3 regions of the Paenibacillus sp. 10L310 genome follow, and region 2 is predicted to be linked to each of the others. Evidence: predicted binding sites of a transcription regulator. Region 2 holds the regulator's gene; each other region holds the start of a gene.
What was found. Region 2 encodes NrdR, which represses ribonucleotide reductase genes. Its sites were predicted from a motif close to AACACNATATATNGTGTT; they were not measured.
Positions count from the first base shown of each region.

Region 1: a site for NrdR is predicted at 8,118-8,135, ahead of AC1DE7_RS04120 (adenosylcobalamin-dependent ribonucleoside-diphosphate reductase). Genes of this name have one in related genera too.
Region 3: a site for NrdR is predicted at 5,438-5,455, ahead of AC1DE7_RS23545 (anaerobic ribonucleoside triphosphate reductase). Genes of this name have one in related genera too.

Region 1 covers NZ_JBFTKC010000001.1:828,773-839,595, forward strand. The annotation lists gene xynC (glucuronoarabinoxylan endo-1,4-beta-xylanase XynC) at 1-1,062, opposite strand, end outside; gene AC1DE7_RS04090 (divergent polysaccharide deacetylase family protein) at 1,469-2,308, shown strand; gene AC1DE7_RS04095 (N-acetylmuramoyl-L-alanine amidase family protein) at 2,283-3,029, opposite strand; gene AC1DE7_RS04100 (YqzE family protein) at 3,225-3,443, shown strand; gene AC1DE7_RS04105 (hypothetical protein) at 3,564-4,514, opposite strand; gene AC1DE7_RS04110 (YqhG family protein) at 4,727-5,926, opposite strand; gene AC1DE7_RS04115 (DEAD/DEAH box helicase) at 5,930-7,693, opposite strand; gene AC1DE7_RS04120 (adenosylcobalamin-dependent ribonucleoside-diphosphate reductase) at 8,197-10,823, shown strand, end outside.
Region 2 covers NZ_JBFTKC010000001.1:674,459-685,281, reverse strand. The annotation lists gene AC1DE7_RS03420 (immunoglobulin-like domain-containing protein) at 1-3,335, opposite strand, end outside; gene AC1DE7_RS03415 (S-layer homology domain-containing protein) at 3,753-7,373, shown strand; tRNA gene AC1DE7_RS03410 (tRNA-Ala) at 7,610-7,682, opposite strand; gene nrdR (transcriptional regulator NrdR) at 7,868-8,335, opposite strand; gene AC1DE7_RS03400 (alpha/beta-type small acid-soluble spore protein) at 8,452-8,673, shown strand; gene AC1DE7_RS03395 (lytic transglycosylase domain-containing protein) at 8,756-9,319, opposite strand; gene coaE (dephospho-CoA kinase) at 9,316-9,912, opposite strand; gene AC1DE7_RS03385 (manganese efflux pump) at 9,922-10,695, opposite strand.
Region 3 covers NZ_JBFTKC010000013.1:166,624-177,446, forward strand. The annotation lists gene AC1DE7_RS23530 (glycoside hydrolase family 3 C-terminal domain-containing protein) at 1-1,714, shown strand, start outside; gene AC1DE7_RS23535 (methyl-accepting chemotaxis protein) at 1,867-2,706, opposite strand; gene nrdG (anaerobic ribonucleoside-triphosphate reductase activating protein) at 2,923-3,432, opposite strand; gene AC1DE7_RS23545 (anaerobic ribonucleoside triphosphate reductase) at 3,429-5,390, opposite strand; gene AC1DE7_RS23550 (hybrid sensor histidine kinase/response regulator) at 5,872-7,509, shown strand; gene AC1DE7_RS23555 (aldo/keto reductase family protein) at 7,659-8,597, shown strand; gene AC1DE7_RS23560 (GGDEF domain-containing protein) at 8,736-9,848, opposite strand; gene AC1DE7_RS23565 (Fur family transcriptional regulator) at 10,122-10,517, shown strand; gene AC1DE7_RS23570 (winged helix-turn-helix domain-containing protein) at 10,493-10,823, shown strand, end outside.

The DNA.
Region 1 (10,823 bases), 150 kb from region 2:
ACCTTTATAGGCTGAGACAAATGTGTTTGTATCCGGATTTTTCGTTGCATCGACTCGCAGGTAGCCTGGACGCACGAATTTAGAGAAATGAGCCATATTATACCCGCGTTTGCTTATGGTACCGTCCTCTTTCATCGGACCATACTGTCTGCGGATGTACCACCACACGTAGGCCTGGAAATCACCTTCTACCATGGCATTGTGCATGTGATAGGAAACGTCTAATGCTTCAGGCCAGCGGTCTGCTGAGTTGTTGTCACTGTTTGGAACATACACTTCAGTCATCCACAGTTCTTTACCGGCTCCTTTTTGCTTAAAGAGAGGGTAGGCAAAATTTGAAATCTGGGTTCCATACGTATGTGCTCCCAGAATGTCCATGTTGGCAAGTGCCTGCGGATCATTCAGGATTGGGTCGGATATGTTCTTTAAGTACTGGAAGGATTCAGGCGCCATGACTTTGGTACCTTGGATGGACCCGGCATTTTCTTTCATGAATCGAAGGATCTCTTGTGGAGTCCACCAAGTCCAGTCATGAGCATAATCCGGTTCGTTTTGTACAGAAATGGCATACAGATCTACGCCGTTATTTTTCATGTAGGTTACAAAGTCGTTCAGATGTTGCGCATATGCGGTATATTTGTCGTATTTCAGACGTTTGGCATTTGTGTCCCCATTGCGGTTGAACGTTTCAACCATGCTGCTTGGAGGATTCCATGGGGATGCAAATACAATAGCACCCTTTTCGATAGCTCGTTTGGCTGTGGCAACTTCACGATACCAGTTATTGGAATCTGGATCAACGTAGATCCTTAGAATGGAGAAGCCTAATTGATTCTGGTCATTACCAAAAGCAGTTTCACGTTGAGCGGGAGTCAGATCACCAATCCAGGCAGGAAGGTTAATGCCCCCAAAGCCCTTGATCAGCTGTTTTTCCGAGGACAAATTAATGTTGGCATCGCTGGCTGCTGACACATTTGTCGGGGTTAACATCAAAGGCAGGGCTGTTAAACAGGCCAAAAGAACATTAATCGTCTTTTTTAGTTTGAATTTCACTACTTTCATCCTCCTCGATAATAGTAAGTTACATAGAGAAACCGCAACCAGGAATAACAAACAAGAATAGCGGATTGTCTGGCATTTATTTTATGTAAACCCTTTCAAAACCTCCTTCCATAAATCATAGGATAGAAATGAAGCATAGAACCTCTTTCATTTGTTGATTCTACTAAATAATTCCTAAACTGAAAACCTGACAAATTACAGTATTTTTTCTAATTAATCTCTATTTTCCAACTGTTCAATGACAGTTATTGTCTGAATGCTAAGGAGAAAACTGGAATGATGGAGATCTTCACTTGAGATAGAGGTCTTCAATGGCGGGGATATGATCATTAAGGAAGGCTTTGGCTTACATAATCCTCCCTTCATTATCAAACAATGAGATCACAGAAGTTACAGGGAGGGTATCATGATGAAGGTACAGAGAAAGAATTATCGATTCATTGCAGGTATCATGGCATTATTGATTGTGTTTTACGCAGGCATATCGGCAGGAGGGCCTACAGCGGCAGCTTCAGAGTCCACATCGAATCACAAACGGTTAGCGATTATCATCGATGATGTTGGTAATGACATGAAGGGTACGGCAGAGATCCTGGCGATGCCAGTTAAACTAACGGTAGCGGTCATGCCTTTTTTGCCAACAACGAAGAAAGATGCGATGGCTGCACATGAAAAGGGAATGGATGTGATTGTGCACATGCCCATGGAACCCAAGAAAGGACGACCTGAATGGCTGGGCCCGGGTGCAATCACATCCAATCTAACAGATGAAGAAGTACGGGAACGTGTGGAGAAAGCGATTGATGATGTGCCACACGCCATTGGCATGAACAATCATATGGGTTCCAAAATTACTTCGGACAAACGCATCATGTCCATTGTGCTCGATGTATGCAAGGAGCGGGGCCTCTTCTTTGTAGACAGCCGTACGAACTTTCGCTCTGTGGTGGGGGAACTGGCCGTATCCAAAAATATGCCACCTGTAGGTAATGACATTTTCCTGGATGATCAAAACTCCAAGCAACACATTCGCAAGCAACTGGATCTGGCTGCTCAGCGTGCGATCGATAAGGATATCTGTGTTGTCATTGGTCATGTCGGCCATTCGGGGATGAACACATCCGCAGTAATTCGTGAATCTGTCTCCCGTCTGCAAAATCAGGTTCAATTTGTAGGGATCGGTGATCTGGTTCGAGATGTGTGGCAATGGCATTCTGCTCCTACACTACCGACAGATAATAAATAATGCCATTGGCAATGGACTGGGCGATTCGTTTTTGCTCAGTGGGGTCACTCATTCTGGTTCGATCTGCCGCATTGCTCAAAAATCCGGTTTCGACGATGACGGCAGGTTGCTTCACGTAATTCAATATATAAAAGGGCTTGCCCCATACGACCCCGTGCTCCGTTTCGTATAACTCGTTCATGGCGTCCTGAATGGATTGGGCCAGCAAATAACTCCTGCCTTCTTTCTGGTGCAGTACCACCGGGCCGTGTGCTGTCGATCGGGGACTCCAGTTCGCATGAATGCTGACCACGATATCTGTACTTACTTCTTCGCTAAGGCTTTTACGTTGGGCAAGATCTCTGGTATGACGGGAGCGGCTGTTCAGCCAGCGGTTCTCATCACTAAGTGCATAATCACCAAGTCGATTGATGATAACGGCATAACCTTTGCTGCGAAGCAGGAGATAGACCTTTTGGCTAATGGCCAGGTTGATATCTTTTTCCAGCACACCTTGGGCTGACGTACCACCGTCAATACCCCCATGGCCTACGTCGAGCAGGATAACGGGTGCTGCAAAGGCATGATGACTTGAGCGATAAGCATCTCCATCGGTCACTGGCAGCATGGATGGACTGTTCTGGGACGGGGCTGCTTTTCCATGCGCGACATGGTGGGGCAGGATGGGAAGACAATGGAAGCTAATGAGCAAGGCCACCGAAGCGGTCAGTAGCTTATACATGGGAATACACACTCCTTCATGAAATAGGTACCGGATGCAGATTAAAGACTGTATGGATACCTTTGGCATTAGACTGTGCATTTTGAGGGTTTTCATACTCCTTTCAATAAAAAAATGTTTAACCATTGCACATCCTGCACACAATAGAACTATCGTAAGCTCCGTGAAAGTGCAGGAGCGAAGGAGGCAGAGGTTATGGCCAAAAGTGATGAGTTGGTAAAATACATTACGCAACGTGTAGTACATTATATCGATACGCCGAAGGATGAGCGGAAAGGTCGCACCAAAAGGAAAGAGCCGTGGGCGATGAAGTGGTTTGGTATGATCCCTTTCGCTGTATCCCTGTGGGTGGGGAAAAAGGAAAAAGAATTCGATACACAGTCTCATAAACGAAGTTCTTCGGGAAAAGGGTGACTATCCCTTACCTATTTCACTAATGGTAAACCAAAAGACGCAATCCCTTAATAAAATGGGAAGGCGTCTTATTTGTTGTTTTACAGTTTATCTGAATGTATCTTGAGAATTTGCTGATGATTAAGGATATACGATGTAAAAAAGGCCATCTTGCTGCAATGTGCTTAAAGGGACAAAGCGTTGAACGGATGATTTTCCACCTAGCGCTACATATAGAATGGACTCTGCTACCTGATCTGTATGCCACAGCTGATAACCGCTAACAGGTAGAGGACCGCCGTATACAACGTTACGATCACCCGCTGAGAAAACAATCTCTTGATTCTCCCCGTGTTGTATCACATCTTGTGCCCGGTCGGCAGCAACAGGTTTGGAGGTAAGCCACAACAGATTGTCAGCCGGATTGAAGACGGGTCGGAGATGAAGTGGGTCGACTGATAAAGATGGCGTTGTGGATAAATCAGTTATGCTGACAGAGGTCTGTTTGGAATCAGCCTCCAGCAGGTTCAGAAACTCTGACGGTAGTACATCTCCGTTGGTAGCATCAATATAAAGTGCAGGATGATTAGGTTGCTCCACTTTCCAATAAGCCAGCAGGGGAAGAGCATAACCAAGATGAAGCTCTCCTCCTCCAGCAAGTAATGCCTCAAGGTTCACATGTTGTCGATCTAAGGTTTGTCCAAGAAGTTCATTGTTGTATGGTGACTGTTCTCCATGACCATATTCACTAAGCATCAACTGACCCTGCTCTGTGGCCGTAATAATCATATATCCGATCGGTTTGCCTTCAAACTCAGCTTGTACGAGCCAGCTATGTAAACCCGGCCCCAGAGGGTAGAAGTCCAGGTCGGCGTTCTTCCAATGCACTTCGCCGTTAGCTGTACCAAGTGTAACAGCTTGTTGCTCTGCAAACTGTTGCACAGCAACGGGAGCTAGCTTTTCATTCTGAATGGCATGATGTTTGGGACTATACTCAATTGATGATGCGGGGGATAGCGAAGACGTTTTTAGTTCCTCTGCATTGGCTATCGACCAAAAAGAGAATAGGGCAAGACAACTGAGCAAGCCCAAGGTTATACAGGTTATTTTCCGAGGGTTGTTCCAACACGTATGAAAGAATCGTTTCAAATTTACACCTACTTTTCATTTATCCGTTACCTGAGCGGGGGTTCTAATTTCATTCTAGGGGACAGGCTATGCAAAGGTTGCTGCAACCTGTCGGGCAGCTGATCATAAATAAACACTACTTTTGCCAGCATTTGCAGGAAAAGTAGTGTCTTCGTCTATCTTAAGTGAAACATGCCGCTGCTAATGGCAGTCACTTTCACTTTGGGTTCATATTGCCAGATCATTTCGGTCCGGCGTGTCTCATACTGCAGTTTCATAGCTTCGCGATCGATTACCGCCTGTTTTGCTTTCTCTTCTTCGGCATCTGTCTCGGAGTCGATCGGTACTGCGGCCTCTGCCGCCAGTTCTACATCTGCTCCAATGGGTTCAGCGTTAGTTATAGCCACAACTTTTTTCAGTGGTCCAGGTGGCGTGCGGTCAGAATGAACATTCTCATTCTCTGTGTCTGAGGTTATGTTACCTGGTGATTCTACCTCAGGCATATCTTCCCGGAGTACCGCCTCATAGTAGGTGTCCAACACGTCCAGCTCCAGATCAAGCCGCTCTTGGGCTTTCTCTGCCCAGCTATAATCGAGTTCCAGCAAGCGGTTCGTCAAATGAGATTCCAAAGCAGCTCCGGCATCAAATAACGAAACTTTAGCTGTCTGTACATGCATGTTCTCCGCAAGCCTCGGACTAAGATCACGTCGGTTCAGCTTGGTGCCGAATTTTTCTATAATTTCACCCGAGCGAAGGGAAATGCCGAGAAAATGCAATTCCTCCCGTTTCAAATCACAGGCGAATTCCACCTTGAAACAGACACCAAGCCAAGGCTCATATACGGCTGGCGCTGTAGCCCGCAATTGCCGTTTGGCAGCCTGTTCGAACAGGTTCACGAAGGCACCGCCTTCACGGGCAGCGCCGAAAATCTGCTGCAGTCTGCGACTGCCATACACCACTTCTTCACGCAATATGCGTCCTGGCCCCAGCTGTGGCAACGATGGCGTAATACCGAAGTAACGGCCTAAAATAGTTTCTTTTGGTGGCTCGCCTTGAGGACTGCCGTTGGTTACGCCATTCGTTCCATCAGGGTTAGGAACAGCAGGAGGTGATGCTTGCGCAGCTGTGGCTTCTGCTGCTTCAATGGCCTGCTGATAACTGTCAGGATCAAATATAAATGTAAAGGACATCGTCTCAGCGGGTGCTCCGGTTCGTTCCACGAACCCCCAATAATAGGGGCGATTGGTCAACGCTTTGTCCGCCTCAGGCGAGAGTTTGACTGTAACATGGGCAGGGGAACGCTCCATAATCTGACAATCCAGTGCTTCCAGATAGGTGAGAACATAAGCCTGCACTTCATGGGGAGACATGGTCATGAGTTAGCTACCTCCTTTACGAAGATCTAACAACCCGGATACGGCAGGCCCTTCATCTGAAACCTCACGTTGAATAGAGTTCAACGATTGTCCAAGTGAATCCATTTTTCGGCGAATATCTTCATCAGTTTGTGATTCCAGCATGATTTTGTACAAACTTTTCTCAATAGACTCCTTCTTCTCTAACCGTTCCAGAATGACATCCAGCCCGCCGATCACCATCTCAAACATATTGATCTTCTCATGCAGCAGATTCAAAATATGTTCCTCAATGGTTCCCGTCGTGGATAAATTGAAGATGTTCACGTCATTTTGCTGTCCCAGCCGGTGTACCCGACCGATCCGCTGCTCAACCCGCATAGGGTTCCAAGGCAGATCAAAGTTGATCATATGATGGCAAAATTGCAGATTAATGCCTTCACCACCCGCTTCGGTTGCAATCATGGCTTGCACACGCCCGCGGAAGAGATCCATCATCCAGTCTTTTTTGCCTCGATTCATGCCACCCCGATAGGGTACAGCCGTAAGCCCATTGTTGCGGAAATAGTTTAGCAGATACTCCTGTGTGGCCCGGTATTCAGTGAAGATAATTACTTTTTCATTCATGTTCCGAACCAGTTCCATCGTTTTCTCCGCTTTGGTATTCTCCTTGATCGCTTTAATATGGGCAACGAGTTCCCAAATCTTGTCCCGAAGGGGAGAGTCCAGCGGAAGTTTCTTCGACAGATTAACCAGCGTCACGAATACAGCATCCCGACTGCTGCACACTTCACGCTGCAATGTAACAAGGGAGAGCATGCTGCTCAGGTTGCCGCCAGCTTCCTGGTACTGGTCTTTAACAAAGGAAGTCACGCCATCATAAAGCGCTTGTTCTTCGGGCGATAGTTGCAGATTCACGTTGGAGACATTCCGTTTGGTAAATTGAACAGGGCCTTCGCCGCGGCGGTTACGAATCATGACTTTGGATAACTCGTTCTTAAGCTGTTCCTGATTTTTCGGAACTCGTTTGTCTACAACAAAGTTGGCCGCAAAGTCACCCTGACGACCCAGTTGACCGGGCTTCAGCAGGTTGATCAGATTGAACAATTCACTCATATCGTTCTGCACAGGTGTAGCTGTAAGCAGCAGACAATACTTTTTGCGCAATTTCAGCATGAATTGATAGTTGGTTGTTTTCTTGTTTTTGAGCTTATGAGCCTCGTCAATAATAATCATGTCGTAATCAGTATTCAGCAGCATATCTTTATGCGGGTCACGTTTGGCTGTATCCATGGAAGCAACAACCACTTCATTCTGCCAGGAATAGGCCTTTTTCTGGGCAATAGCAGGGATGCCAAATTTTGAATTCAACTCCCGTACCCATTGCAGTACAAGAGAGGCAGGCACGAGAATGAGTACCTTGGATACGAGACCTCGAACCATATATTCTTTCAGAATGAGACCGGCTTCAATGGTTTTGCCAAGACCCACCTCATCGGCGAGAATGGCCCGGCCTGACATTTCAAATAATACTCTGCGTGCAGTGTCCATCTGGTGAGGGAGTGGGGTAAGGCCTTGTAGATGCTTGAGACATTGAATCTCATCAAAATTGGGAATAAGGTTGGTCTCTTCGGCTTGAATGCCGAGTTGAAAGAGTCGGTAATCCCCCCAAGGCCCCCCTTTATCCAGTCGTGATTCCAATTGATTAATCCAGGTCCGATCAAATTCCAACGGAACGGGCAGCTCGGCTACAGGTTGATTCATGTGGTGCGGGTTTTTCCGGTTCATGGTGTTTCCTCCCCTGCCATACGTGATGACGTTTTATTCGTAGGTAATAGTATGGACGAATGAGAGTCAGTTCATAACTATGTGGGTTCAAATAAGGAATATTTACACTTGTCACTCCGATGACAGAATAACCTTCCAATCGCTGTTATCCCCAGATTTTTTTTGATTCCCTTGTCCAAAGGGGGAAAACCCGGGGATAGCGTATGCTTTCGATGCAGCTTTCTTTCAGAAAGCTTTTAGGCCAACGCTTCGCTTCTTCAGGTTATTTCTGTCCTCTCCGTTCTTGTGTAAAAAGTTTAGTTGAACCAATGTGAACTACAGTTTATTTACAAGAAGCTTGTCCGTGTATAGGGAGTCTATAAAATAAGGTCTGTGATAAAAGTCGCATGGAAAATCAATATATGGTGTAATATACTGTTTTTATATCACTATATGTGGTGTTTCGTCATAATTTACTTTTATAGTGAAAATGGAGCTTTATACCGGGGAGGTTGAACGTAGCGATGAAATCGAACCAACGATCGTACCAATTAGAAGGACTTAGCGAAAAAATATTTCTGGACCGATACGCCTGGAAGGACGCTGATTCGAATCATGCCAAGGTAGGAGATGTGGTATTGGTATTAACGAAGGATGATCCGAAGTTCCCAACCAAGGAAGTGGGCGAAATCATAGAACGTCAGGGTCAGCTTGTACAGGTAAGAACTCGAAGCGGAGAGATGATCGAGACAAGTGTGGAGAAATTGACACTCAACATAGAAAAAACACCGGAAGAGATGTGGGACCGTCTTGCCAAAGCGATGGCTTCTGTCGAATCCACAGCCGATAAGCGGGCAACGTGGGAGTCCAAGTTCCGCTCTGTGTTGGAAGATTGGAAGTTAGTACCCGGAGGCCGCATTGCTGCGGGCGCGGGGGCAAGCGATGAGCTGACACTTTTCAATTGTTATGTCATTCCGTCTCCGCAAGACAGTCGGGGTGGAATCATGAAGACTTTGACCGAGATGACGGAGATTATGGCACGTGGGGGAGGTGTTGGCATTAATTTGTCCTCTTTGCGTCCTCGCCGAGCGGTGGTGAAAGGTGTCAACGGATCATCCAGCGGTTCCGTATCGTGGGGCGGATTGTTCAGTTATACGACTGGACTGATTGAACAGGGCGGAAGCCGCCGGGGTGCGCTCATGCTGATGATGAATGACTGGCATCCGGATGTGCTTGATTTTATTACCGTGAAACAAACGATGGGGCAGGTGACCAATGCCAATCTGTCTGTATGTGTGAGCAACGCATTTATGCAGGCTGTCAAGCAGGACGGAGATTGGGATTTGGTTTTTCCCGATACAAACGATCCAGACTATGATACCGAGTGGAACGGGGATATGCAGCAATGGAAAGCCGCAGGTCATTCGGTGGTGCACTATCGTACACTGAAGGCGCGCGAAATCTGGCATACCATTATTGAATCAGCCTGGAAATCGGCAGAGCCTGGTGTGGTATTCATGGAGTACTATAACCAGATGTCCAACAGCTGGTATTTCAATCCGATTATCTGTACTAATCCTTGCGCGGAACAGGGTCTGCCTGCCTGGGGTGTATGTAATCTGTCTGCGATCAATCTGTCCAAATTCTACGATGAAACAAATCATGATGTGGCATGGGATGAACTGGCGGAAACCACTCGCATCTCGACTAGATTTTTGGACAATGTTATCGATGCAACACCATATCATTTTGAGGAAAATAGACTGAATCAGCAGCGTGAACGCCGGGTTGGGCTTGGCACAATGGGACTGGCAGAGCTGATGATTAAGCTGCGTATTCGATACGGCAGTCCTGAATCTCTTGTTTTTCTGGATAAACTGTATGGATTCATGGCGAAGGAGGCCTATCTGGCATCGGCAGAGATTGCAGCAGAGAAGGGAGCTTTTCCAGCTTTCGAAGCTGAACCGTATTTACAGAGTGGATTCATGAAAAACATGGTTGCGACGTACCCTGAAGTGGGAGAGGCCATTCGTAAACAGGGCATTCGAAATGTCACACTGATCACACAAGCGCCAACGGGAAGTACAGGTACGATGGTGGGCACATCAACAGGTATTGAGCCGTATTTCGCCTTCAAGTATTTCCGTCAAAGCCGTCTAGGTTATGATGAACAGTTCGTACCGATCGCGCAAGATTGGCTGGATAAACATCCGGGTGAAGCTTTACCAGACTATTATGTGACGGCGATGGATCTGTCGGCTGAGAATCATATCCGGGTGCAGGCTGCGATCCAGCAATGGGTGGATAGTTCGATCTCGAAGACGGCCAACTGTCCGGCTGATTTTACAGTGGAGGATACGGCTGAGCTGTACGAACTGGCCTTCGACCTTGGTTGCAAGGGAGTAACGATATACCGCGACGGCAGTAGGGATGTGCAGGTGTTGTCCACGTCGAAGAAGGAAGCGACCCAGGCTGAAGATCAGAACACGGCGGAAGCTGAAGAGAAGACAGTCGTATCTGCAATAGAAAACCCGAATAATGCTGAAGTACAGGCAAGTGATGGAACTTCCAATAGCCAGGTTGGTGTTAAAACGCATTCTTCCGATCAAGCCCCGTCCTCATCTACAGTACTGGATAAACAATACAGAAGCCGTCCTCAAGTACTGCGCGGTGCGACATACAAAATCAATACGCCATTTGGGATGGCTTACATTACGATCAATGATCTGGAGGGAACGCCGGGTGAGATCTTCCTGAACGTGGGCAAAGCGGGATCGGATGTGTTTGCCATGGCTGAGGCACTCGGTCGAGTATGCTCTCTGTTCCTTCGATACGGAGACCATGGGCACAAGGTTGAACTGTTGATCAAACATCTCAAGGGAATCGGTGGTTCGGGCGCGATTGGCTTCGGAGCCAATAGGGTTGAATCGATTGCTGATGCAGTCGCCAAAGCATTGGAAAGTCATGTACAGAGCGATGTGCAGGAGAACGAACCTGGAGCATTACAAGAACAGAGTCAAGTGGAGAGCACGTATCCAAAAGTGGAGGATCAGAAAACCTTTACCGAATCGAGAGATTTATGTCCTTCATGCGGCTCGGCATCCCTGATGAATGTGGAAGGTTGCAAAACATGCAGCAACTGTGGGTACAG
Region 2 (10,823 bases):
CCAAGTTTATTATCACGTGTACCCGGAACAGCGTCGTATTGAAGGCCGTTTGCTGCAATACCGTCCTTGTCATAGTAAAAAGTTGGTGCTTTCTCCACATACACTTTAGTATTCACTTCTGATTTGGTGAATCGGTACAACATATCATTATGCTCAATAAACGTTGTATCAATTGTCGGAAGTGACTCATCAATCATGACCTTTGGCTCCGAGAAGTTGTAGAAGTCTCTTGTTGTTGCGTAGTACATCACATTGTACTGACCTGCAGGTCTTCCGTTATAATCACCATATGTCTCTGTGTTTTTCATCGATGATGCCCAAAATACGATATACTCTCCAGTTACTGGATCATAGATAGCTTCTGGTGCCCACGTATTTCCTCCAGTCTTAGGAGCAACCTCGATCATACGTTGCTCGCTCCAATGAACGAGATCCTCCGACTCCCAAATCATCATGTAATGACTACCCGTAATTTGAGCTTGGTCGAAATTTGTACTTTCGCCCATTTTCAAATCGGTTGCCAGCATATAGAATTTATCCCCTTCTGGTGACCGAATAACAAATGGATCTCGAAGTCCTTTTTCACCCATATCAGATTGAAGGATCGACTTACCGTTATTCAAGCCTTTCCAGAACAATGGATCTTCTGCTGTAGCGAAGGATATCTCTTCACCACCCTCATATTCACCTGTAAAGTACGCAAAGAAGTAAGCATCATGCTGCACTGGCGCAATTGCTTGTTTAATCGTAACGTTAAACGTAAGCTGTTTAGAAGCTGCACCATTCGTAATTGTAGCTATTAGCGTAACGGGCGTATCCGTAGCTTGACGGCTTACCCAGCCTAGCTGTGTAGCGTTACCAGCCGCTTCAGCCGTTCCTTTAATAACTGCCGGTCTGCTAGATACCCATGTAATTGTGGAGCCTTGTTCACCTGTAGCAACAAGACGTAAGTTACCTTTAACGTTGTCAGCATTGTAGATCTCTATTTGTTCAGCGTCCAGATCAACCTTCTGCTGATCATCGAATTGCTTCAAGATCGTAACAGGGAATACAGCTGTAGTTGATACGCCTTGATACGTTAAAGTAGCCGTAAGCTCTGCCTGAACATTATCTGCTTGAACAGCTGGACGTTGTACAGTGCCATGGTTAGAAATGACAGTAGGATGACTGGAACTCCAAGTAATGCTCACGCCGTTTTTACCGCTTGTCGGTAATGTAACGTTTCTTGTTATCTTATCGGTGCTTTTATCGCCTTCACCTAAGTAACGACTGATGTTGAGTTGATTCGCTGCATCATCAACAGTCAGCTGACGTATTTTTGAGATGTGAGTTGCTCCTTCTTGTTGATATAACTCGCCTACTTCTTGGTCTGTCAACGCGCGATCATATACTCGAAAATCAGCTACGCTACCTTGAAGGTATGGATCGTTTGAGAAGATTGATTTACCGATAAAGCCAGAGAAAGTAGCATCCGGATTAATAATTTCTGACAGCTTTAGTCCCTTTGCATTACCCGAAGCAACCTTAGCTCCATCCACGAATAACGTTATCCTATTGCTAGCTTCGGACAAGGACACCGTTACATGCTTCCACTGCCCACCGATAAGGTTTGAGTTTGCGCTACCTGTAACTAATGCTTCGTTCGGCCAGCCATTTTTAGAGATACCTGTGGCAATCATATTACCTGATCCACTACCGTGACGTGGTGTTACGAAGAAATATTTGTTCGTTTCTGGTGTTAATACAGTACCCAAACCGAAGATCCAGCGATTCGTCCCATCATTCGTCCAGTTCACGATTGAAGATACTGTAATCTCATTCAGACCGTGTAGTAGATCTAGTCCATTTGAGCCCTTAGGAATCTCAACATGCCCACTATTAGATGTAGAGCTTCCACCATTGAAGGAAACAAAGCCAACCTCACTGTTTGAAATGAATTGTCCATTGTTTGGATTTCTAAATATTCCGTCAAATGTAACTGCCTTGTTGGCAACATCCTTCAGTACGAGTTGACCGTCTACTTCTTCAGTCGTCTTCATGTTGTAATGAAGAATAAGATCATCTTTTAGCGATTTTCCCTTAACGGTAACGGCTGATGTAGCTGTAAACTCTCCATCTTCAGTCTGTACCGTAATTGTGGCTGTACCTTCACTAACAGCTGTAACTTTACCCGTTGAATTGACAATCGCTACACTGGAGTCACTAGATGCCCAGATAACTCTTTTATTTGTTGCATTTGAAGGTGAAATAGTAGCTACTAATATCTCGCTGTCCCCCGCTGATAAAATAAATGTAGGTTCATTAAGCAAGACATTCTTAACGGCAATCTGCTCAATAGAGTCATCCTTAGGTAGTAAGGTAACAATAAACTCCTTCGTTGCCTGGCTTCCACCTAAAGAAATGGTTGCAGTTAACGTCACTTGTTGCTCCATTTCTCGTAAGAACACTTCCCCGGTTGCACTAATCGCACTCTCATCACTAGAAGTCCATGAGATCATTGCGCCATTCTTATCTTGAGTAGGCAGTTCAAGAGATTCTGTAACTGCCGATATATCACCTAACGTTAACTCTATTTTGCCTTGTTGTATTTGCTTTTCATTAAACGATTGTTCATATACTACAGCGATATCTTCATTATCTAGTGCCTCTCCGTAAATTCTTAAATCTTGAAAGCTGCCTGCAAAAGTAGCATCCCCTAAATAATTGGAGCGACCGATGTAAGCATGCAAATCAGTACCAAAACTTGCTGTTGTTTTCTCTTTGGCGGTCGTGCCTATACTTACACCGTTAATGTAACCTGTAATATAGCGTTCTGTAATGACCGTCGTATAGTGAACCCATTGACCTTCGTACTGTGACGTAGAAGTGCCTGATACCCCTACCTCAGTCGTCCAAGGCTGGTCAACATTATTGTTATTCGTAAATACTGACTTAAAATCACCACTTGGATTCGATGGATTAAACATCCAGTAATTCGTTGGCAAGTTATTGCCAGCTGCTGGAGTACCGTAGAATAATGCTGAGTAGTTCCCACTTCCAGTGTTGCTCTTGATCCATACAGATATCGTTGTATTTTCTTGATTATCAAACAAACCAGTAGGAAGCTGAACGTAGTTTGTATTACTATCTGTTCCCCCAGGTAAAGTGAGACCATCGGTGTAAGTAATGTCTCCTACGGCCGTTCCATGCTTTTCATTACCTGATATATCCTGTACATCCTCAAGCAATGGATAATGCGCCAACATCGTTGGTGTTATTGTGTCCGCTGAAGCTTGATTGCTAAATGGCAGAACAAGATTAAACCAGCTACTGAAGGTCATAAGTAAAACTAACATTAGGATTGTAATTTGCTTCCGCATAGCATTCTTCCCTTCGATAATTTTCAGAAGCATACAACCCATATCTCTCACCTATAAAACCAGACCACCTCGCTCAAGGAAATAGAGATACGTTTTAAAAAAAGAATGCGCTTACATTTCTTCTCATATTACGTCTTCAACACTTCCAATTCAATGTAGTATCTTGTTAATAAGGTGGATTTTTTTATTGTAATTCCCGCAAACTTCAACACTATCCCTATGCTTCGAAGTAATCGTTTTCATTCTTAATATACTCTATAGGTAAATTAAAGGATTGAACGCCTGATAAACATAATATATATAGTTGGGCGCTTGTCATATGGACAACGTGTCCGAATACGATGCGGTAAGCCATGGGCACACCGAATCGAAAAATAAGGAGGATTTTCATTTATGCCAAAACGATTTAGCAGAATGCTCGCGTTCCTCTGTTGCTTGGTAATGGTGGTGTCATTAATGCCTACCAGCTATGCCGCCGCCACTGACAACATCGAGAACGCAGAAGCGAATGAAACACCCACCGCCATTTTTGGAACTCCCGAACTCGGGTCAAACGACCCACTCTGGGGCCAGACCATGGAGCATCACATCAACAAAAGCACTGTGCCCGCCGATCCCAGACCCCATGCCACGGGCACAGCCAAAATCCTTTGGGACCATGACTACCTGTATTCCCGCGTAGTTGTGAATGACAGTAATCTATATCAGGGAGCTGGCGGAGATCACCAGTACGACAGCCTGGAGTTTTATGTCGGCACCGGAACCGGAGGCTCAAACCAATGGCGCGTCAGCGCGTCGGGTGTGTTCTCAGGGCAGGCCGCTCCGGGCAGAGCTGCATGGACCCAGATCACGGAAACAGGATATATCGTGGAGATGAGAATACCCAAAAGAACCTTGACCTTGGAGGAGGGCAAGCTTACCTTTGAGGTTTATATTAATAACTCAACGGAAAAAGGCGGTGATCGTTATGAAGTCGTTTCCAGTTTCGGAGATCCGGACGCGGCTTACACCAGCGCTGCTTCTTTTACAGACAGCCTGCAGCTCTCTTTAGCCAATGAAGTGGACACCAGATTCTCAATCACCGCCACTGCGGGACCGGGCGGCCGAATAACGCCGAACCCACCCGGCGATGTTCTGAGAGTAGATCGGGACTCTAACAAAGAATTTACGTTTACCCCCGATTCCGGCAAAATGGTGGATACCGTAACGGTAGACGGCGAGACCGTGACTCTATCTGCTGGCACTTATACCTTTTCGAATACTGAGGCTGACCATACAATTCACGTAACATTCAAAAACGATCCGGACGCGGGGATACTTCCCTTTATCGTATGGAATGACAACTTCGCCAGTGGCGAGTACACAACGGCTGTCATCATCGACTTAGGCGAGGGGAAGGCAGCGTTAGGATCCGAGCTTAATTCGGGCTTGTTTACCTTGTCAGCCAGGAACACAACCCTGAACGGCGAAGCGGTGACCTTTGAAGGAACGCGCAAGATCACAAGGGTATACGCTAATGACGAACCGAAGGTACGCGGCTATCTGGGGCCGGTAAGCAATTCACCGGATTATCAGGACGGACTGGCAAGCGGCCGTTACATCGTAGTTGAGTCTGAGTTTTATTCAGCGAGCGGCGGCAAAACAACGCTGGATGGCAGCAGTAACTCGACAAAGCAGGTTTACAACATCGTCCCAAACGGAGAGATCGTACTGACAGAGGGGAGTCCACTTCGCAACGTGGTTTTTGAACAGGAAAAAGTTGTGAATCCGATCCTTGACAAGTTTACAACATTCACGGACAATTCGGTCAATCGCTCGCTCTACCTTCACAAGGATGAAGACGGTAAAGTGATCAAAGGATTGCCGCTGTATGTTTATACTCACGGCATGTCACGCGGCGGCACAAACGCTGCGACAGACCAAAAAGCGGCCATGAAATCCGCCAACGGCTCGGTCGCTCTAATGAAAAAAATGGAGAAAAATCCTGACAAGTACGCCAGCCATGTACTGAATATTTCCTATAATGGCGTATCTGTTCCCTCAACAGAGAATGTTAAGAAGGTCATAGACGCCCTGATTGCCAGCGGCGAAGTAGACCCTAATCGTGTTTACGCGGCGGGCTTCTCATGGGGCGGCCAGTATACAAACAACTTAGTTAACAGCCACCCTGGCTTCTTCGCCGCCGCCGCACCTATGGCCCCGGTAAGCGGTTCACCGAATGCTAAGGACAACGACGCTCACAACAACCTGGCCTATTGGATGTTTTTAAATGCTCATAATGTTGGAGGCTACCAGACTAACCTCAATAACTTTATCAATAACAATATGCCAAAAATGATCAACGCGAGGGCTTCGCGCTTTGAGAGTAATGAGGTCCTTACGTGGCCCTACAATCAATTTGATCAGCCGAACCTGAGGCCGAATCCGGCCAACACACCTGTTCTGGCTGATTACATAGCGCACGAAGTTGAAGCGGCGGTTCTTTACAACCAGATAACTATGGGGAATTGGAGCATAGCTCCCACGGCGCAGTCCTCTAACTTGCCGGCTTGGAACAATGACTACACAGACGTCTTTAATTGGATGTTCGCGCAGAGAAAACCGGTCGTGCCCGGTGCTCCGAGCGGCTTCAAGGCGACAGCCGGTGACGGACAGGTCACATTGAACTGGACCGCCCCTGCTGACGACGGTGGCAGTGCGATCTTGGGCTACAAGGTATGGTATGGCAACGGGACGCCGATTACACTGGATGCGACGGAGACCAAATATACCTTCAAGAACCTGACAAACGGCCAAGGCTACAACTTCACCATCATCGCGGTGAATGCAAAGGGCGACGGCGCGGAGATCAGTGCTACGACGACGCCGATGAAGACGACGACTCCCACTGTGCCTGATTCTGGCGGCAATACGGGCAACACCGGAAATACCGGCAACATCGGTAATACGGGCAACACCGACAATACGGGCACCGGGACAGACGCTGGAACGTTGAAGTCGACCTACACAGTGAATACACCGAAGGATAAACCCGCGGTCACAGACAAAAACGGCAACACCACCCTCCCCGGTGGCGGCGAGATTGTGACCAAAGGCGGGACGAAGATTAAGGTGCCCGAAGGCACAACGATAGACTCAAACGGTAAGGTAACCATTCCGGCAGACAAGAGCGCCGAAGTGACACTACCCGGCGACAACAGCACAGTGACCATTTCGGGAGGATCGACAATAGCGAGCGACGGTACGGTTACAGTAGGCGGCAAAGACGCGCATGTGACCCTGCCCAACGGCAACCGTGTGGATATTCATGGCGGATCGAAGATACGGAGCGGCGGAGCGGTTGTGGTAGGACCGAGCGGCGCAAAAGTTAGCTTAGATAACGGCATGTCGCTGAACATCCGTGAGGGTACGGAGCTGGCGTTTGATGACGCCCCCCCACTGGGCTTCCTCGTAATATCGGGCAATCCTTTCAGGGATGCCAACATGAACGACTGGTTCTACAACGATATAAATTTCGCCTACACATACGATCTTTTCAACGGCACGACGCCCACAACGTTCTCACCGGGAACCGCAATGACGCGTGCAATGTTCGTCCAGGTACTAGCCAATCTTGAGAACGTAAACCTCTCCAGCTACACGAGCTCCCGCTTTAACGACGTGACAGAAGGACAGTGGTACACTGCGGCAGCCGAGTGGGCGGCCGAAAAAAGCATAGTCAACGGTACAAACGCAGACCTGTTTGACCCCAATTCACCGATGACGCGCGAGCAGATGCTGGTGATACTGTACAACTACATGAAGTACAAAGGCTATGAGCTCCCTGAAAGCCACGCTAAGCCCTTCACGGACGAGAGTGAGATCGCCTCCTGGGCGTTGGAGGCCGTTCAGGCGCTACAAGGCATCGGCATTGTATTAGGCAAGCCGGACAACTTTTTTGCTCCCAAAGCCACCGCCACCCGCGCCGAAGTAGCCACGATCTTTGTAAGATTCGTTGAATATCTGGCTAACTGAAAGCGTATACAGATAAATGCAGACCCTTCCGGTTGGACAATATCCAGCCGGAAGGGTCTCCTTGTTTTCAAACTGTACTTTTTTTGACAACTCCACAGTCAGGACTTTAAACCCTCTATTTTTGCATCTAGAATATTTGTCCCCAAGTCCAAAAAATTCTAATTAATTAATGCATGTTCTGATTTATTTCACGCACAAAAAAACGCCATCACATGACGTGATGGCGTTCTTGATTATGGAGCCTAGGGGGATCGAACCCCTGACCTCATCGCTGCCAGCGATGCGCTCTCCCAGCTGAGCTAAGGCCCCAGGATATGAAATAGATAACTTGTCCAACACTGCAACGTTCCACAGGCGACTCCTATATCATATAAAATCCAGCTTTCGCTGTCAATCACTTTCTCAAGATCCAAAGTGATTGGAGAAGAACAACCGATTTCTCTGGTACACACGGACTGGAACTCCAGACTGCTCTTCTCCCTTTACCAACTTCATTAATCCTCCAGATCGTCTTTGGACAACAGGGATTTCAGTTCTTTCATGAACATATTGATATCTTTGAACTGGCGGTATACCGACGCAAAACGGACATACGCCACTTCATCGACCGGAAACAACTGTTCCATCAATAATTCACCAATCTGGCGACTCTCAACTTCAGCATCAGCTGTATTACGGAGAGATTTCTCTACTTCAGATACCATCATCTCCAGGGTCTCTACGGAGACTGGACGTTTCTCACAGGCACGAATAAGCCCGCGGAGAATCTTGTCCCGGCTGAACTCTTCCCGGCTGCCATCTTTCTTAATGACGATCAGTGGAGTCTCCTCAATCATCTCAAACGTTGTAAATCTTCGGGCACACTGCTCACACTCACGGCGACGACGAATGGATTTTGCTTCGTTGGCCGGACGCGAATCAAGCACTTTGGTACCCATATAACCGCAATAAGGACACTTCAAAACAGATCACTTCCCACGTTTTACTTTTTACCACATATTCCCTGTACTGATTTTGTAATGAAAAACGCATTGCCGACACATAATACTTTTACCAACCCGCGAGGAGGTGAACAGCAATGGCACAAAGCAATGGTAACTCCAACAACTTGGTGGTAACTAAAGCTTCCGCAGCACTCGAGCAAATGAAATATGAAGTTGCTCAAGAACTCGGAATCAGCATCCCACAAGACGGATACCAAGGTAACATGACTTCTTACGAGAACGGTTCGATCGGTGGATACATCACGAAGCGTCTGGTAACAATTGCAGAACAGCAATTGGCAGGTCAATACCAATAATATCTGCATCGTAATACGCTACACAGAGGAGCATGGAGCGGCCGGTGAATAACCGGCCTGCTCTGTGCTTCTACTTATATACTTAGAACGTATTATAGATCTTTACATACTGATTATAATAGTAAATGACTCTTTGTACATAGTGACGCGTCTCACCAAACGGAATATCTTTCACTGTATCGAACGAGCCATCCCATACACCATCTCTAAGCCAACTGTTCACTTTGCCTGGACCCGCATTATAGGCAGCGATCATAACTGCTTCATTGCCATCGAATTGATCGGACAGATTCCGCAGATACCATGTGCCTAACTGAATATTTCGTTCAGGCTCGTGCTTCAATTCCTCCAGCGAAGTGTCGGGAATTTTGGCTTGTTCCAGTATCCAGTTCGCCGTGTCCGGCATCAGTTGCATGAGCCCAATGGCACCTCGTTTGGATTCCTTGCTTGTCTTAAAATTGGTCTCCACCTTGATAATGGAAGCAATTAGAAACGGATCAACCTCATAGCTCTGAGATTGGGCACGGATCTCTTCCTTATAATGTATGGGATAGAACCATGCCATCCAGTTTGTATTCAGAAATAACACCAGTACAAAGGAAACAAACATCAACAGCAATACACGTTTCTTACGCAATATTCTCATAACAAACCCTTACGCTGTAGATATGAGTCAATTTGCTGTTCCGTCGCAGGCCATAAGCCGCTGTTATCGATGACAATGTCTGCCAGCTGTTTTTTGCGCTCAATATCCATCTGTACATCCATTCGAGCCTCAGCCTGTGCTGCAGTCATTCCATCCCGACTCATCAAGCGATCTCGTTGCACCGATCTCGGGACATATACAACCATGACTTCCTCGAAACCGTCCTCCAGACCTGATTCGTAGAGCAAAGGAATATCAGATACCACAAGTTTATCCGGATGTTGCAACGCGTATGCAGCAGCCCGTTCGCGCATCTCTTTTCGGATCGCCGGATGTGTGATAGCCTCCAATGCCTTTCGTTCCTCTGGTTGTTGAAAAACAATACTCCCAAGCTTTTTCCGATCCAGTGTTCCATCTTCGTTCAGTATGGCTTGTCCAAACCGCTTAACAGCGGCGGCCAACACGGGATGCCCGGGCATCATAACTTCCCGGGCAATAACGTCTGCATCGATGAGCAACGCTCCCTTACTGGCGAGATAGGCGGAAACACTGCTTTTGCCTGTCGCGATCCCGCCGGTTAAGCCTATATTCATCGTTTCACCTCATAACAACTTCATTATTCCCATAATCATTAACATTAGCGCTGGCAATACAGACAGTCTTCGCATCCAGCGCAGAGCTGAGAATCGTAGGCCAACCTTCATGCCGAGTGACAGAAACGCCCCACTAAACAGTGCAATAATGAGTGCTGTCCATAGTGTAGGGAATCCCAGAAGTGCCGCTCCCAAACCTGCTCCAAACGCATCCAGAGACAGAGCAATACCCAGCCACATCGCTTCTTGAGCAGATATACTCCCCGAGTTATCCATATCCGCCTTGGAGGGACTCCGAAGGATCTGAATGACAACGCCCAGCTTGCGCAGCTCCAGTGTAAATACCATTCGTTCCAGTGATCCACTTGAAGCCGACTGTTCCAGATCCAGTGCAAGCACCTGATTTCTGCCCTTTGAAGCCGACAGTCTCTCTTGTGCTTCTCCCACTCCAGTTACCTTTGCTTCTGTTCCCTCACCCATTCCAGTGTCTGTTTCCAGCTGTTCTTTGCCTTGCTTCCGAATTAGTTGCAACAGTGACCATGCACCAATACCTATCAATATAACGGCTCCCACGATCGAAGCGATATCCGGTGACACCACATGGGACAACAACACACCTACTTGCATCGACAAGGCAATAACCAATCCCGAACAGATCGAAATAACAGCGATAGATAACAGGGGAATCTTAGTCCTCCGTAACCCATATGTAATCCCGACTCCAAAACCATCTAAACTAAGCGCCAAAGCAAGCGCCAGCAATGAAATAAAATGATGCAGCACCCCGGACTCCTCCTCTGTGCGGTACTCGTGCCAACTGAAGATGCCAGTATGGGTATACGCCCGCTTATTTCTGCCATATCAGTATATGGAGGGAGGAATCCAAGGGTGCTATGATTTCATCATTTCGT
Region 3 (10,823 bases), on a different contig from region 2:
GGCTGTGATTGGTCAATTGGGCGGAACCGTCTATCGTGACTGGTATGCAGGCACCATGCCGTATAACGTATCCCCACTTGAGGCGATCCGTGGCAAAGTAGGCAGCGACAAAGTATCGTTCAAGGATGGTAATGACCGTATTACGTTAACTTCCGTAGCCAATGGGAAGAAAATTGGACTGGCAGAAGGTGAGAAATCACCTGTGATTGCTTCGGGAGAAGCGGAGACGTTTATGGTTTCCGACTGGGGCTTCGGAAGTTATACCTTGCAGGCGGAAAGCAACGGCAAATATCTGACCACAGATGAAGAGACCGTAACGGCTTCCGCTGATGAAGTGTACGGCTGGTTCGTGAAGGAAGTATTCCACCTGTTGCCACAACAGGACGGCAGTGTAGGTCTGACCACTTGGAATGGCAAAACGGTGACTGCACCTAATGGTGGAAACGATGCATTAGTAGTGTCCGAAGAACTGAAAACCTTTGGTGCCACAGAGACGTTCAAGCAGGATGTGATTGTGAACGGACTTGAAGAAGCGGTAGCAGCGGCTAAGGCTGCGGAAACGGCGATTGTCTTTGTTGGTAATAATCCGCTTGTAAATGGTAAAGAAGAGATTGACCGTCCAAGTCTGGATCTCGCCGAATCCCAGCAACGTCTGGTTGAGGCGGTCTATGCCGCGAACCCGAACACGGTAGTTGTCATCGTGGGTAGTTATCCGTTCACATCCAACTGGGTTCAGGAGAACATCCCGGCGGTATTGTATACTTCACACGCAGGACAGGAACTGGGTAACGCAGTAGCAGACGTACTCTATGGCGACTATGCGCCAGCAGGCCGTTTGAACATGACATGGGTACAATCAGCAGATCAACTGACCGACATCAAGGATTACGATATCATTCAATCCGGTCGTACGTATCAATATTTTGAAGGTAATGTATTGTATCCGTTTGGACATGGTCTGACGTATGCAACGTTTAAATACAGCAATTTGGAACTTAGCCCAGCTCAAGTGGGTACAGAGGGCAGCGTTACGGTAACTGTAGATGTAACCAATACGGGTTCAATTGCCAGTGACGAGGTTGTTCAGTTGTACGTTCGTGCAGGCAAATCCCGGGTGAAACGTCCACTCAAAACGTTAAAAGGATTTCGTCGTCTTCATATCGAAGCGGGAGCTACAGCGAAGGTCAGCTTTACTTTGCCTGTTCAGGAACTGGCAATCTGGGATGTAACTCGTGATCGGTATGTCGTGGAAGGTGGAACTTACTCTATTATGGTTGCCAAGTCATCCTCCGATGTTCAGCTGGTTGCAGACCTGACGGTAGAAGGAGAGACGATCCCTGCCCGTAATCTGGGTGTGGCTACTCGTGCCGAGAATTATGATGCATACTTGGGTGTTGATCTGGATGAGAGCAAAGAGGGCGGAAGTGCTGTCCGTGTAGTTGGTGAGCAAGGATGGATTGCCTTTAAGGATGCCGATCTGGGTAGTGGGGCAGCAGCAATTGAAGCTCGTGTATCCGCGGAACAAGCAGGCGCTGTGTTGGAAGTTCGACTCGGTTCACCAGACGGTACGCTCGCAGGACGTGTGGAACTGGCACAAGGTGAAGCCCAGCAGTGGTCTACCGTGAAGGCGGAACTCACAGGTGCATCAGGTGCGCAGGATGTATACATTGTGTTGTCTGCGGGTGTGCGCATCAGTCACTTTGAGATTCGTTAAGTCAAATAACTCATGAAAAAGCCTCCGAACTTATTCGGAGGCTTAGTTTGTTGTTTAATGACCATTTTGCATAAATCCCCTGAGCGGTAGGAAACGAATTATACAAATTTCTATGATATGAACCGTGCTTGTATTGTCCATTAAACGTATTTTTATTTTCCGTCAAACGTAATCATTTTTTGCACAAATTGCTTCAATTGTTTGTTGGTTTCATTCAGTTGCTCAATTGTGCTCATGAAATTGTTTACGAGTTCAGCCTGCTCTTGGGAGCTTGCAGTGATCTCACCAAGTTCATTCTCCATGCCTTGAATGGATTGCCGAACCGAGAGAAGAGAATCTTCAATACGGGCCGTTGCTTCTTTGGTATCCACAGACAGTTTGCGAATTTCTTTGGCAACAACGCCAAAACCTGCACCAGCTTCCCCTACACGAGCAGCTTCAATGGCAGCATTCAAGCCGAGCAGATTGGTTTGTTCGGAGATTTCACGAATGAAACTGGCGACCTGAGTGACATTGCCTGATTTCTGTACGGCTTGTTTGGAATTGTTCCGGATCTCTTCGGTTGTGGCACTGAGTTCCTCGGAGTGTGCAGCTACATGCTGTACACTGTCAATTAACTGGTTAGTCAGATTTTCGGTAGCATCCATGAGCTGTTGCAACTGGTCTTGGTCATCCATACTGTAGAGCAGATTAAACAGGGCGATGACTTCACCTTTTTCATTTTTAATGGGGATAAAAGCTACGTCAAAAGGAACACCGAATAAATCTTTAGGGTAGTGATCGAATCGTTTGACTGTACCGCCGTTGAGATCAGCAAAATTTCGATTTCCATCCAATAGAGGGTCGCCGGGTTGATAATTCAGTTGTTTTAACGATTCCCCTGCTGAGAAATATAGGAATTTCTCATGATCAATCACGGAGAGGGTTACATCCTGACGAATCGTATCTCGAAAGAAAGGCATACATGTAATTAATGCTTGAACAATATCCATATAAAAGATGATTCCTCCCTGGTTACCTTATGTAAACGGTTAAATTTTAAATGCTAACTTAATAACTACCTATATTATATATCGTCATGCAATAGAGAAGAAAATAGAGAGAATGGATAAAACCTATTTCTTAAAGAAGACCGCTATACGCCAACAAGACACGAGTCCGCTGGGGACCCGTGCCTTGTTAGTTGGTGAGGGGAATAAAACCAATGTTTACAGCATACTGAGCTGCATTGTAACGATGGTTCGAGTGGCAAGTGTTGCACTGACATCAATCAAACGCTGATTCCGGCTGCCGCGGAAGGGAAGGGAAACATCACGCTCCGCTTCAACGTATCGACCGTCAATAATCACATCGCACAACCGGGCAAGCTCCGCTCTTGCAGGGTCGGTAATCAGTTCTTCATATTCGAATCCCGTGTAGGCCCATACCGTCAGATCAGGACGTGCAGCGCGGAGCTGATGGACCCAAGACGTACATTCTGCTGCCGAGAAAAAGGGATCACCACCACACAACGTAACGCCATCCAGCAATGGATGGGTCGTCACTTCATGCAGAATCTGCTGCTGCCGCTCCTCTGTAAAGGGCTCCCCCGCTCGAAAGCTCCATGAATCCGGACTGAAGCAGCCCGGACAGGCGTGACGGCATCCGCTGATGAACAACACGGCACGCAGGCCGGTCCCTTCATTTACCGATTCCGGGATGTAACCATATAGATTCACCGGTGTTTCACCCGATCCCGCACTTCGGCCTGCTTTGCAGCATTGAAGCGTACTTTGTAATCTCCGGTCAGATAGCCAGTTACGCGGCGTAACCGCTGGAAGTGTACATGGTTCTCGTGGGCTCCACAGTTTGGGCATACATCCCCAATGACGCCTTCATAACCACATGCAGGGCAGCGATCAATTGGATGATTAATGGAGAAATAACCGATATCCTGCGCCAGTGCATACTGTACAATTCGCAGGAAAGCTGCGGTGTTGGCCCGAACGTTTCCGTCAAGCTCCACATAGGAGATCGCACCCGCGTTACATAAAGTGTGGAATGGGGCCTCCAGTTCAATCTTCCGATATGCTGGAAGCGTGTGGTAGACCGGGATATGGAATGAATTCGTATAATACTCCCGATCATTCACTCCGGGAATAATGCCATAACGCTCTCTGTCGATCTTCGTGAATTTGCCGGACAACCCTTCAGCAGGTGTGGCAAACAGGGTGATATTCAAGTTATGCTGCTCGCTCATCCGGTCACAGAACTCTCTCATGGTCCGAATAATGTTGAGCGCTTCGCGATGTACATGAGGGTCCTGCCCATGATGGCGCCCATAGAGAGCTGTCATACATTCCGCGAGACCGATAAAACCAAGAGATAATGTTCCATGCTTTAACAGCTCGGCAACCGGCTCGTTCGGGCCAAGCTGTTCTCCACCTTCCCATACACCCTCCCGCATCATGAAGTCCGATGCCTTGGCAGGCTGCAATGTCTGAATTCGGTAGCGGTGCAACAGGCCGGAAGCGGCATTATGCATAACTGACTCCAAAGCAGTATAGAATCCGGCTCGGTCAGCGACAGCTCTTGCACCTTGGCAGATGCCAAACCGGATGCCGAGCTTCACGAGGTTAATGGTGTTGAAGGACAGATTACCTTTACCACTTTGACGATTGCGACCAAACCGGTCAGCCAGTGTACGTGTGCGGCATCCCATAGTTGCAATGATCGTATCCGGATCTTCCGGATGATAGAAAGGCAGATTGAAAGAGGCATCCACATTGACAAAGTTAGGATACATCCGCCGGGATGAACAGGTGACTGCGAGCCGGAACAGATCATAGTTCGGCTCTCCTTGAGCCTGATTGATCCCCTGTTTACATTGGAAAATATGTTGAGGGAACACGGGAGTCTCCCCGTTGCCCAGGCCACGAATGGTTGCTTCCAGCAACGAGCGTGATACCAACCGTCCTTCCGCAGAAGTACATAATCCATAGTTCAGTGAAGTAAATGGAATCTGACCACCCGCCCGGCTGCTCATCGTATTCAGGTTATGAATCAGTGATTCAGCAGCTTGTCCTGTCTCCAATTCAGTCTCTTCATAGGCGAAGGCATATGCCCGCGGACATTGATTCTTCGCTTCGATGCTATCCAGATGAAGCTGTTCATCCCCGATCAGAACATTTTCACCAAAGAGCCGTTGCCCTTTGCGGTAGTGTTTGCGGAACGATCGCTGTACATAAGGGGCCAGATCCCAGTCAATTTTATTGGCCGATACACCGCCATATTGACTGTTCTGCTGGGATTGGAAGATGATCGCAACCAGAGCCATGGCAGACATGATCGTCTGAGGTGTGCGAACCGATCCGTTACCTGTGTTGAAACCCGCAGCAAGGAGACGGTCAAACGGGATAAAGATACAGTTGGTCGTTCCAAGTGCATACTGATCCAGATCGTGTACATACAGATCCCCATTCTCCACAGCTTGGGCAAGCTCTTCCGGCAACACATGACGCAGAGCATGCCACTTGGCGGTCTCCGAACCGAGCCTGCTCATCTTACCACTGAAGGAATCCCCGTTCAGATTCGCATTTTCCCTCAGCGTATCGGCGTCTTCTGCGCCAATAATTCGTCTTCCCAGGTCGGATAATAGATCGGATGCCGGTGGGGTGGCATACTCAAGCATGTTCATGTAAGGTTCCTCCTAAAATGATTTTGGTTATCATTCAATTCACGTTAAATACTATATGTAGATTCGTCTTATCCATTTATAAACTATATGTGGTTTTTTGGGTGTGATAATGATCACACAGCTTACTGAACAAAGTGGACTTTCCTTTAATTGCTGCGGATAAAGGTTCCCAAAGTCTGAGCGGAAGCGTATAATTTCTAGTTATTCTGCAAGTATAATATCCGAAGTCGGACAAGATGGACTTTAATCAAGCTGAAAAAGCGAGTTGCAATGAATTCGCGGTCGTTAAACCATCCGTTTAAGACCTGCTTTTGTTCACAAATGGGCAATAGGCAGGGAGTATGATTCTCTTATACTTCTACGGTGTTAATCATATAAGTATAGATTGTGACAGCTATTCGGATTTTTGATGACCCCTGTACGTGATTAAACATTCTGAAATACAGATTTGAAAGTGCAGCTAAGATAAGAGGGGTGAATCATGGGGACGGCAGAAGGCATTACAAGAGGCTTCTATGAAGATATAAAGGAAGCTGCGGCCCATATCGTTGACGTATTAAGTGGTATATTGAAGGTCAATACCATCTTTGTTGCCACGAATGACGGGGTGACCAATGTCATTTTGGAGGCCTTTAATCGTACGGAAGAGTTAGTTGTTAAAGGCAGTGCACTTCCATTTACGGATTCATATTGCAGCCTGGTATTAAGAGACAACGGTAACGTGCTTACGATCCCGGATACATGTGAACATCCGATGACACGATCCATGGGCGTTACGAGCGGACTTGGCAATCGCTTCTTCGTGGGCGTGCCTATTATGAGAAGATCGGGCGAAACATTTGGCACCATCTGTCTGATGGATGATCCTGGTTATGTGATCAGCGAAACCGATATGAAGACACTGAAGGCGATGGCTGTATTCCTGGGTTATGTTGTTGATCTGGAAAGCACGTTGCATGTTCAGGAGCAGAAATTGAGTGATTCGGAACAAATGCAAGAACAGCTCCAGGCAGAGAAAGAACGTGCCGAATCTGAGGCTATGACCAAAACACAGATGTTGAAGCTAATGAGTCACGAGATTCGCAATCCTTTGAACGGTATTTTGGGACTAACAGATCTTATGCGCACACCGGATATGCCTGAGGAGCAGTCCGAATATGTGAACATGATTGAGACAAGCGGCAATATTCTGCTTTCCTTGCTGAATAATATGATGAATTTCAACACTAATGAAGCAGGTAAAACGGTTATACATGATGATCCGTTTGATCTGGTAGGCACCATTGAGAATACCGTGTATCTCTATGCCGGGATTGCGACGGGCAAGAACATTGAGCTGGGATTAAATCTTGAACTGAATGTATCTCAAGTGTTCGTTGGTGATGAAGTCAAGATTGGACAGTTGCTTGCACACGTCATTCAATATGCTCTCGATTCAACGCGTGAAGGTTCCGTTCTGATCACAGCAGTGGTGAACGGAGAAGAATTGGAGGAGACCGGTACACTTCAGCTCAAGGTGAAGTACACGGGTCAGATGTTATCGGACAAGAAGACACCAACCTTTAACTGCCAAGATGAAAATTTGAATATCCAAAAATTGATTGGAAGCAATCTAGGTTTAGCTGTAAGCCAGAATCTTGCCATTCTCATGCATGGCCGTATTCAGGTGAGTAGTGTGAAGGAAAATGAGACGGAATTCAACATCTCCCTTCCGTTGCGCAGATACTGGGAGTTACCTCAACTCGCAAGTGTTCAGCAGCGGTTAAAAGGGAAAAAGGTGTTGCTTGCCAAGGACCCTGACATTTTGCAAGGTGTCTCTTCCCTGATGCGTAGGTGGGAGATGGATGTACACATGACCTCGGGTGTGACATTAGCGCATGATTGGATCAAGGAAGGATTCATGCCGGATGTAGCCGTTGTGGATATGGGATTAATGGAAGGCGGCGCGGTTGATTTTGTACATGAACTGAAACAGCGACTGGAGAATCTGCCCGTCATTGTTCTTGTTCCTTATGGTATGCACATTGAATTGCATGAAGCAGAAGCCTTTGATGCTGTTCTGACCAAGCCGGTCAGACAGGCTGATCTGTTGAATGCATTGAGCATTACTTTGCCTTAGATCATGATCATAGATTTTTATTCGGCGCACCTTATAGGTGCGCTTTTTTTCGTTTTCCATTTTCTGAGCTAAAGCCCTTTTATTCCGAGCTGGTTACGTTACAATAGAAAGTGAACTTCATCTTTATAACCAACAGAGGAGGATGTACATTGGATTATCGCAGATTAGGTGGAAGCGGACTGAAAGTCAGCGAGATCAGCCTGGGAAGCTGGCTGACGTACGGAGGGTATGTGGAACGTGAGAATGCGGTGAAATCAATTGAAACTGCATTCGATGAAGGCATTAACTTTTTTGATACTGCCAATGTATACGAACGGGGTGCAGCAGAAGAACTGCTGGGGCAGACGCTCAAAGCATATTCCCGTGACTCTTATGTACTTGCAACCAAAGTATTTGGCAAAATGGGTGATGGTCCGAATGACCAGGGGTTGTCTCGGAAACATATCAAGGAGCAATGTGAAGCCAGCTTGAAGCGCCTAGGCGTTGAATATGTGGATATCTATTACTGCCATCGTTATCATACCGAAACACCAATTGAAGAAACACTCCGCGCGCTCGATGATCTGGTACGCCAAGGCAAAGTGTTATATGTGGGCGTCAGCCAATGGACTGCGGCTCAGATGGAAGCTGCGTTGGGTACAGCAGACCGTCTGCTCCTGGATCGTATCGTGGTCAATCAGCCGGTGTACAACATGTTTGACCGTTATATCGAAAATGAAATTATTCCGCTCGGTGAGCGTAAAGGCATCGGACAAGTTGTATACTCCCCGCTTGCTCAAGGTCTATTGACCGGGAAATATACGTCCGTTTCCGATATCCCAGAGAATAGCCGTGCTGCCAAGCTAGGATGGGACGAAGGAAAGATCAATGCGGATCGTATCGGGAAAGTTCGTCAACTGATTGAAGTGGCGGACAAGCTGGATCTGAAGGTTGGCCAACTGGCCCTTGCCTGGATTCTGCGCCAGAACAATGTATCCAGTGCACTTGTAGGGGCGAGTCGTCCCGAGCAGGTAAAAGAGAACGCGGCTGCATCTGGCGTGAAGCTGGATGCTGCCATTGTGGAGGAGATTGAGAGTATCCTTGCTTGATCTCCTGTCAGCACACAAGCTGAGATGATATGCAATGATTTATAAAGAAAGGGATGTCCTGTGCGCCTGAATAGGCGAACGAGACATCCCTTTTTTGGAGCGTTGAAAGGTTAGATTATTGAAAGGTTAGATCTTACTTTAAAGTGTAAGAGGCAAGGAGCGAAAAGTTAAGGCACACACACGGTTACGCCCTGTATTCTTGGCTTCATATAAAGCACGATCGGCCTGTTCGAAGAAATCATCATCGTCATGATCATCACAATGATCGGGATATACGGCTACACCAATGGAGATGGTTAGACGTGTCGTGTGCCCGTCGGGCAGAGCAAAATGGTATTTCTCTACAGCCTGTCTTATAGATTCGGCGGTAGCCACGGCCTGACGGTGTCCACAGTCGAGCAAGAGAATGGCGAATTCCTCCCCACCATTTCGTGACACGATATCAGCAGAACGTGCATGCTCAACAAGCAGTTGTCCAAGTTGCTTCAGGACCGCATCGCCGGCGGAATGACCATAGGTGTCGTTTACCTTTTTGAATCGGTCAATATCAATGGCAAGCAAGGAAAGCTTCTGTTGGTAATCCCTCGCACGCTGGAGTTCCAGTTGAAGTGATTTTTCGAACTGTCGTCGATTGCTCAGGTTGGTAAGATGATCGGTAGATGCTCTTTTTTCCAATAGAAATAACATTTCATTGGATTTATTAATGAATTCTGCGATGAAATAGATAAATAATCCACCGGCAAAAGAAATGGTCATTTGTAACGGATATATCTTCATTAATGAATTCATGCTGTCTGTATTCAACATAAGGATGATAAAGATTAATGTCATGCCAAGCAGATTCATTGTAATTATTTTGGTCAGTCTGGACCAGGGAGCATAGGCGAAGTATACACCGGACAGTCCGATCAGAGTCATGACAAATCCTGCATCTATGGCAGAGGATGATAAGCCGAACATCAGAATACGAATGACCGAGATCATGAGTCCCGTAACGACCGAAGCCAATCCTCCCATATATACCGCTGCGGTAACGATGGCCAGATGCCGTAGATCTACAATCGTAGTTTCGTTCAGAGGGAAGGAATAGTTCATGAGTACTGTGCCATATATACCGAACAATAAGCCGCCGATCAACTGAACACGTAACGAGGGAAAAGGCAATCGGATACTATAGAACTTTGCGATGATCCCGGACACATACATAAACGTAATCATGACACAGATATTAATGAAAAAAGTGCTAAACAACCGACATTCCCCCCTTTTTACGCACATCCCTATATTTTATCTGAAAATTGGTGCTGTAGCGAACCATATTATCCCAAATTTATGAGGGGATTGCTGGGAAAGATGTTTTATTTGCATATACAGGATGTTAGAGTGATATTGACTTCAATATACAATGAGATTTATACTTAATCTAAATCAAAATGTATTCCTTCTTTTTGGGAAGACCATCATAAGTAGAAGATCAGTGTCTGATTTCATATAAAATGGATCAATAATAAAGGAGAAATGGTTGTGAGAACTTTAAATCTGACGATACAACGGCAAGCGGTATATGATGTGGTGCGCCATTCAGAGGATCACCCGACAGCTGCTGATGTCATGAATCGACTCGTGGAACAAGGATATAATCTGGCCTATGGTACGGTGTATAATTCTCTTCGTTATCTGACGGACAAAGAATTGATACGGGAACTTAAACTCGGAGAGACAGCAAGCCGGTACGATGCCCGTATGGATGATCATCAGCATATTATGTGTGAAGTGTGCGGCAAAGTGGACGAGGTGATGACGGAAGTTCCTCCACAATGGATGAAACAGGTAGCTGAAGAAACCGGATATGCAATCGATCATGCTCATGTGGTCTTTGGAGGTGTCTGCGGGGAATGCAGAAACAAACGGATCAAGTAAAAATAAAACTGCCTGGCCGCCGTTTACCCCTAAGGGTTAAACCAGCCTTGTCTGACTCAACACCCCTTGTGGACAATTGTCCGGTTACAAGGCGTGTTATTCTGATCAGCCCGATGCCGGGGCAGGTTCATGAACTGGTAAAGGCCTTAACGGATAGCTGCTTTGATGTACTGGTCTTCCATCGCTGGGAACCGGATCTGCATGAGCGCCTTGTCTTTGATCTGTTGATCTATGATCTGTCTGTTGCTGGAACTATCGATGCATTTGCCGGCATTAGTAGCCGATTGAATCGTGAGGCTGAGCACA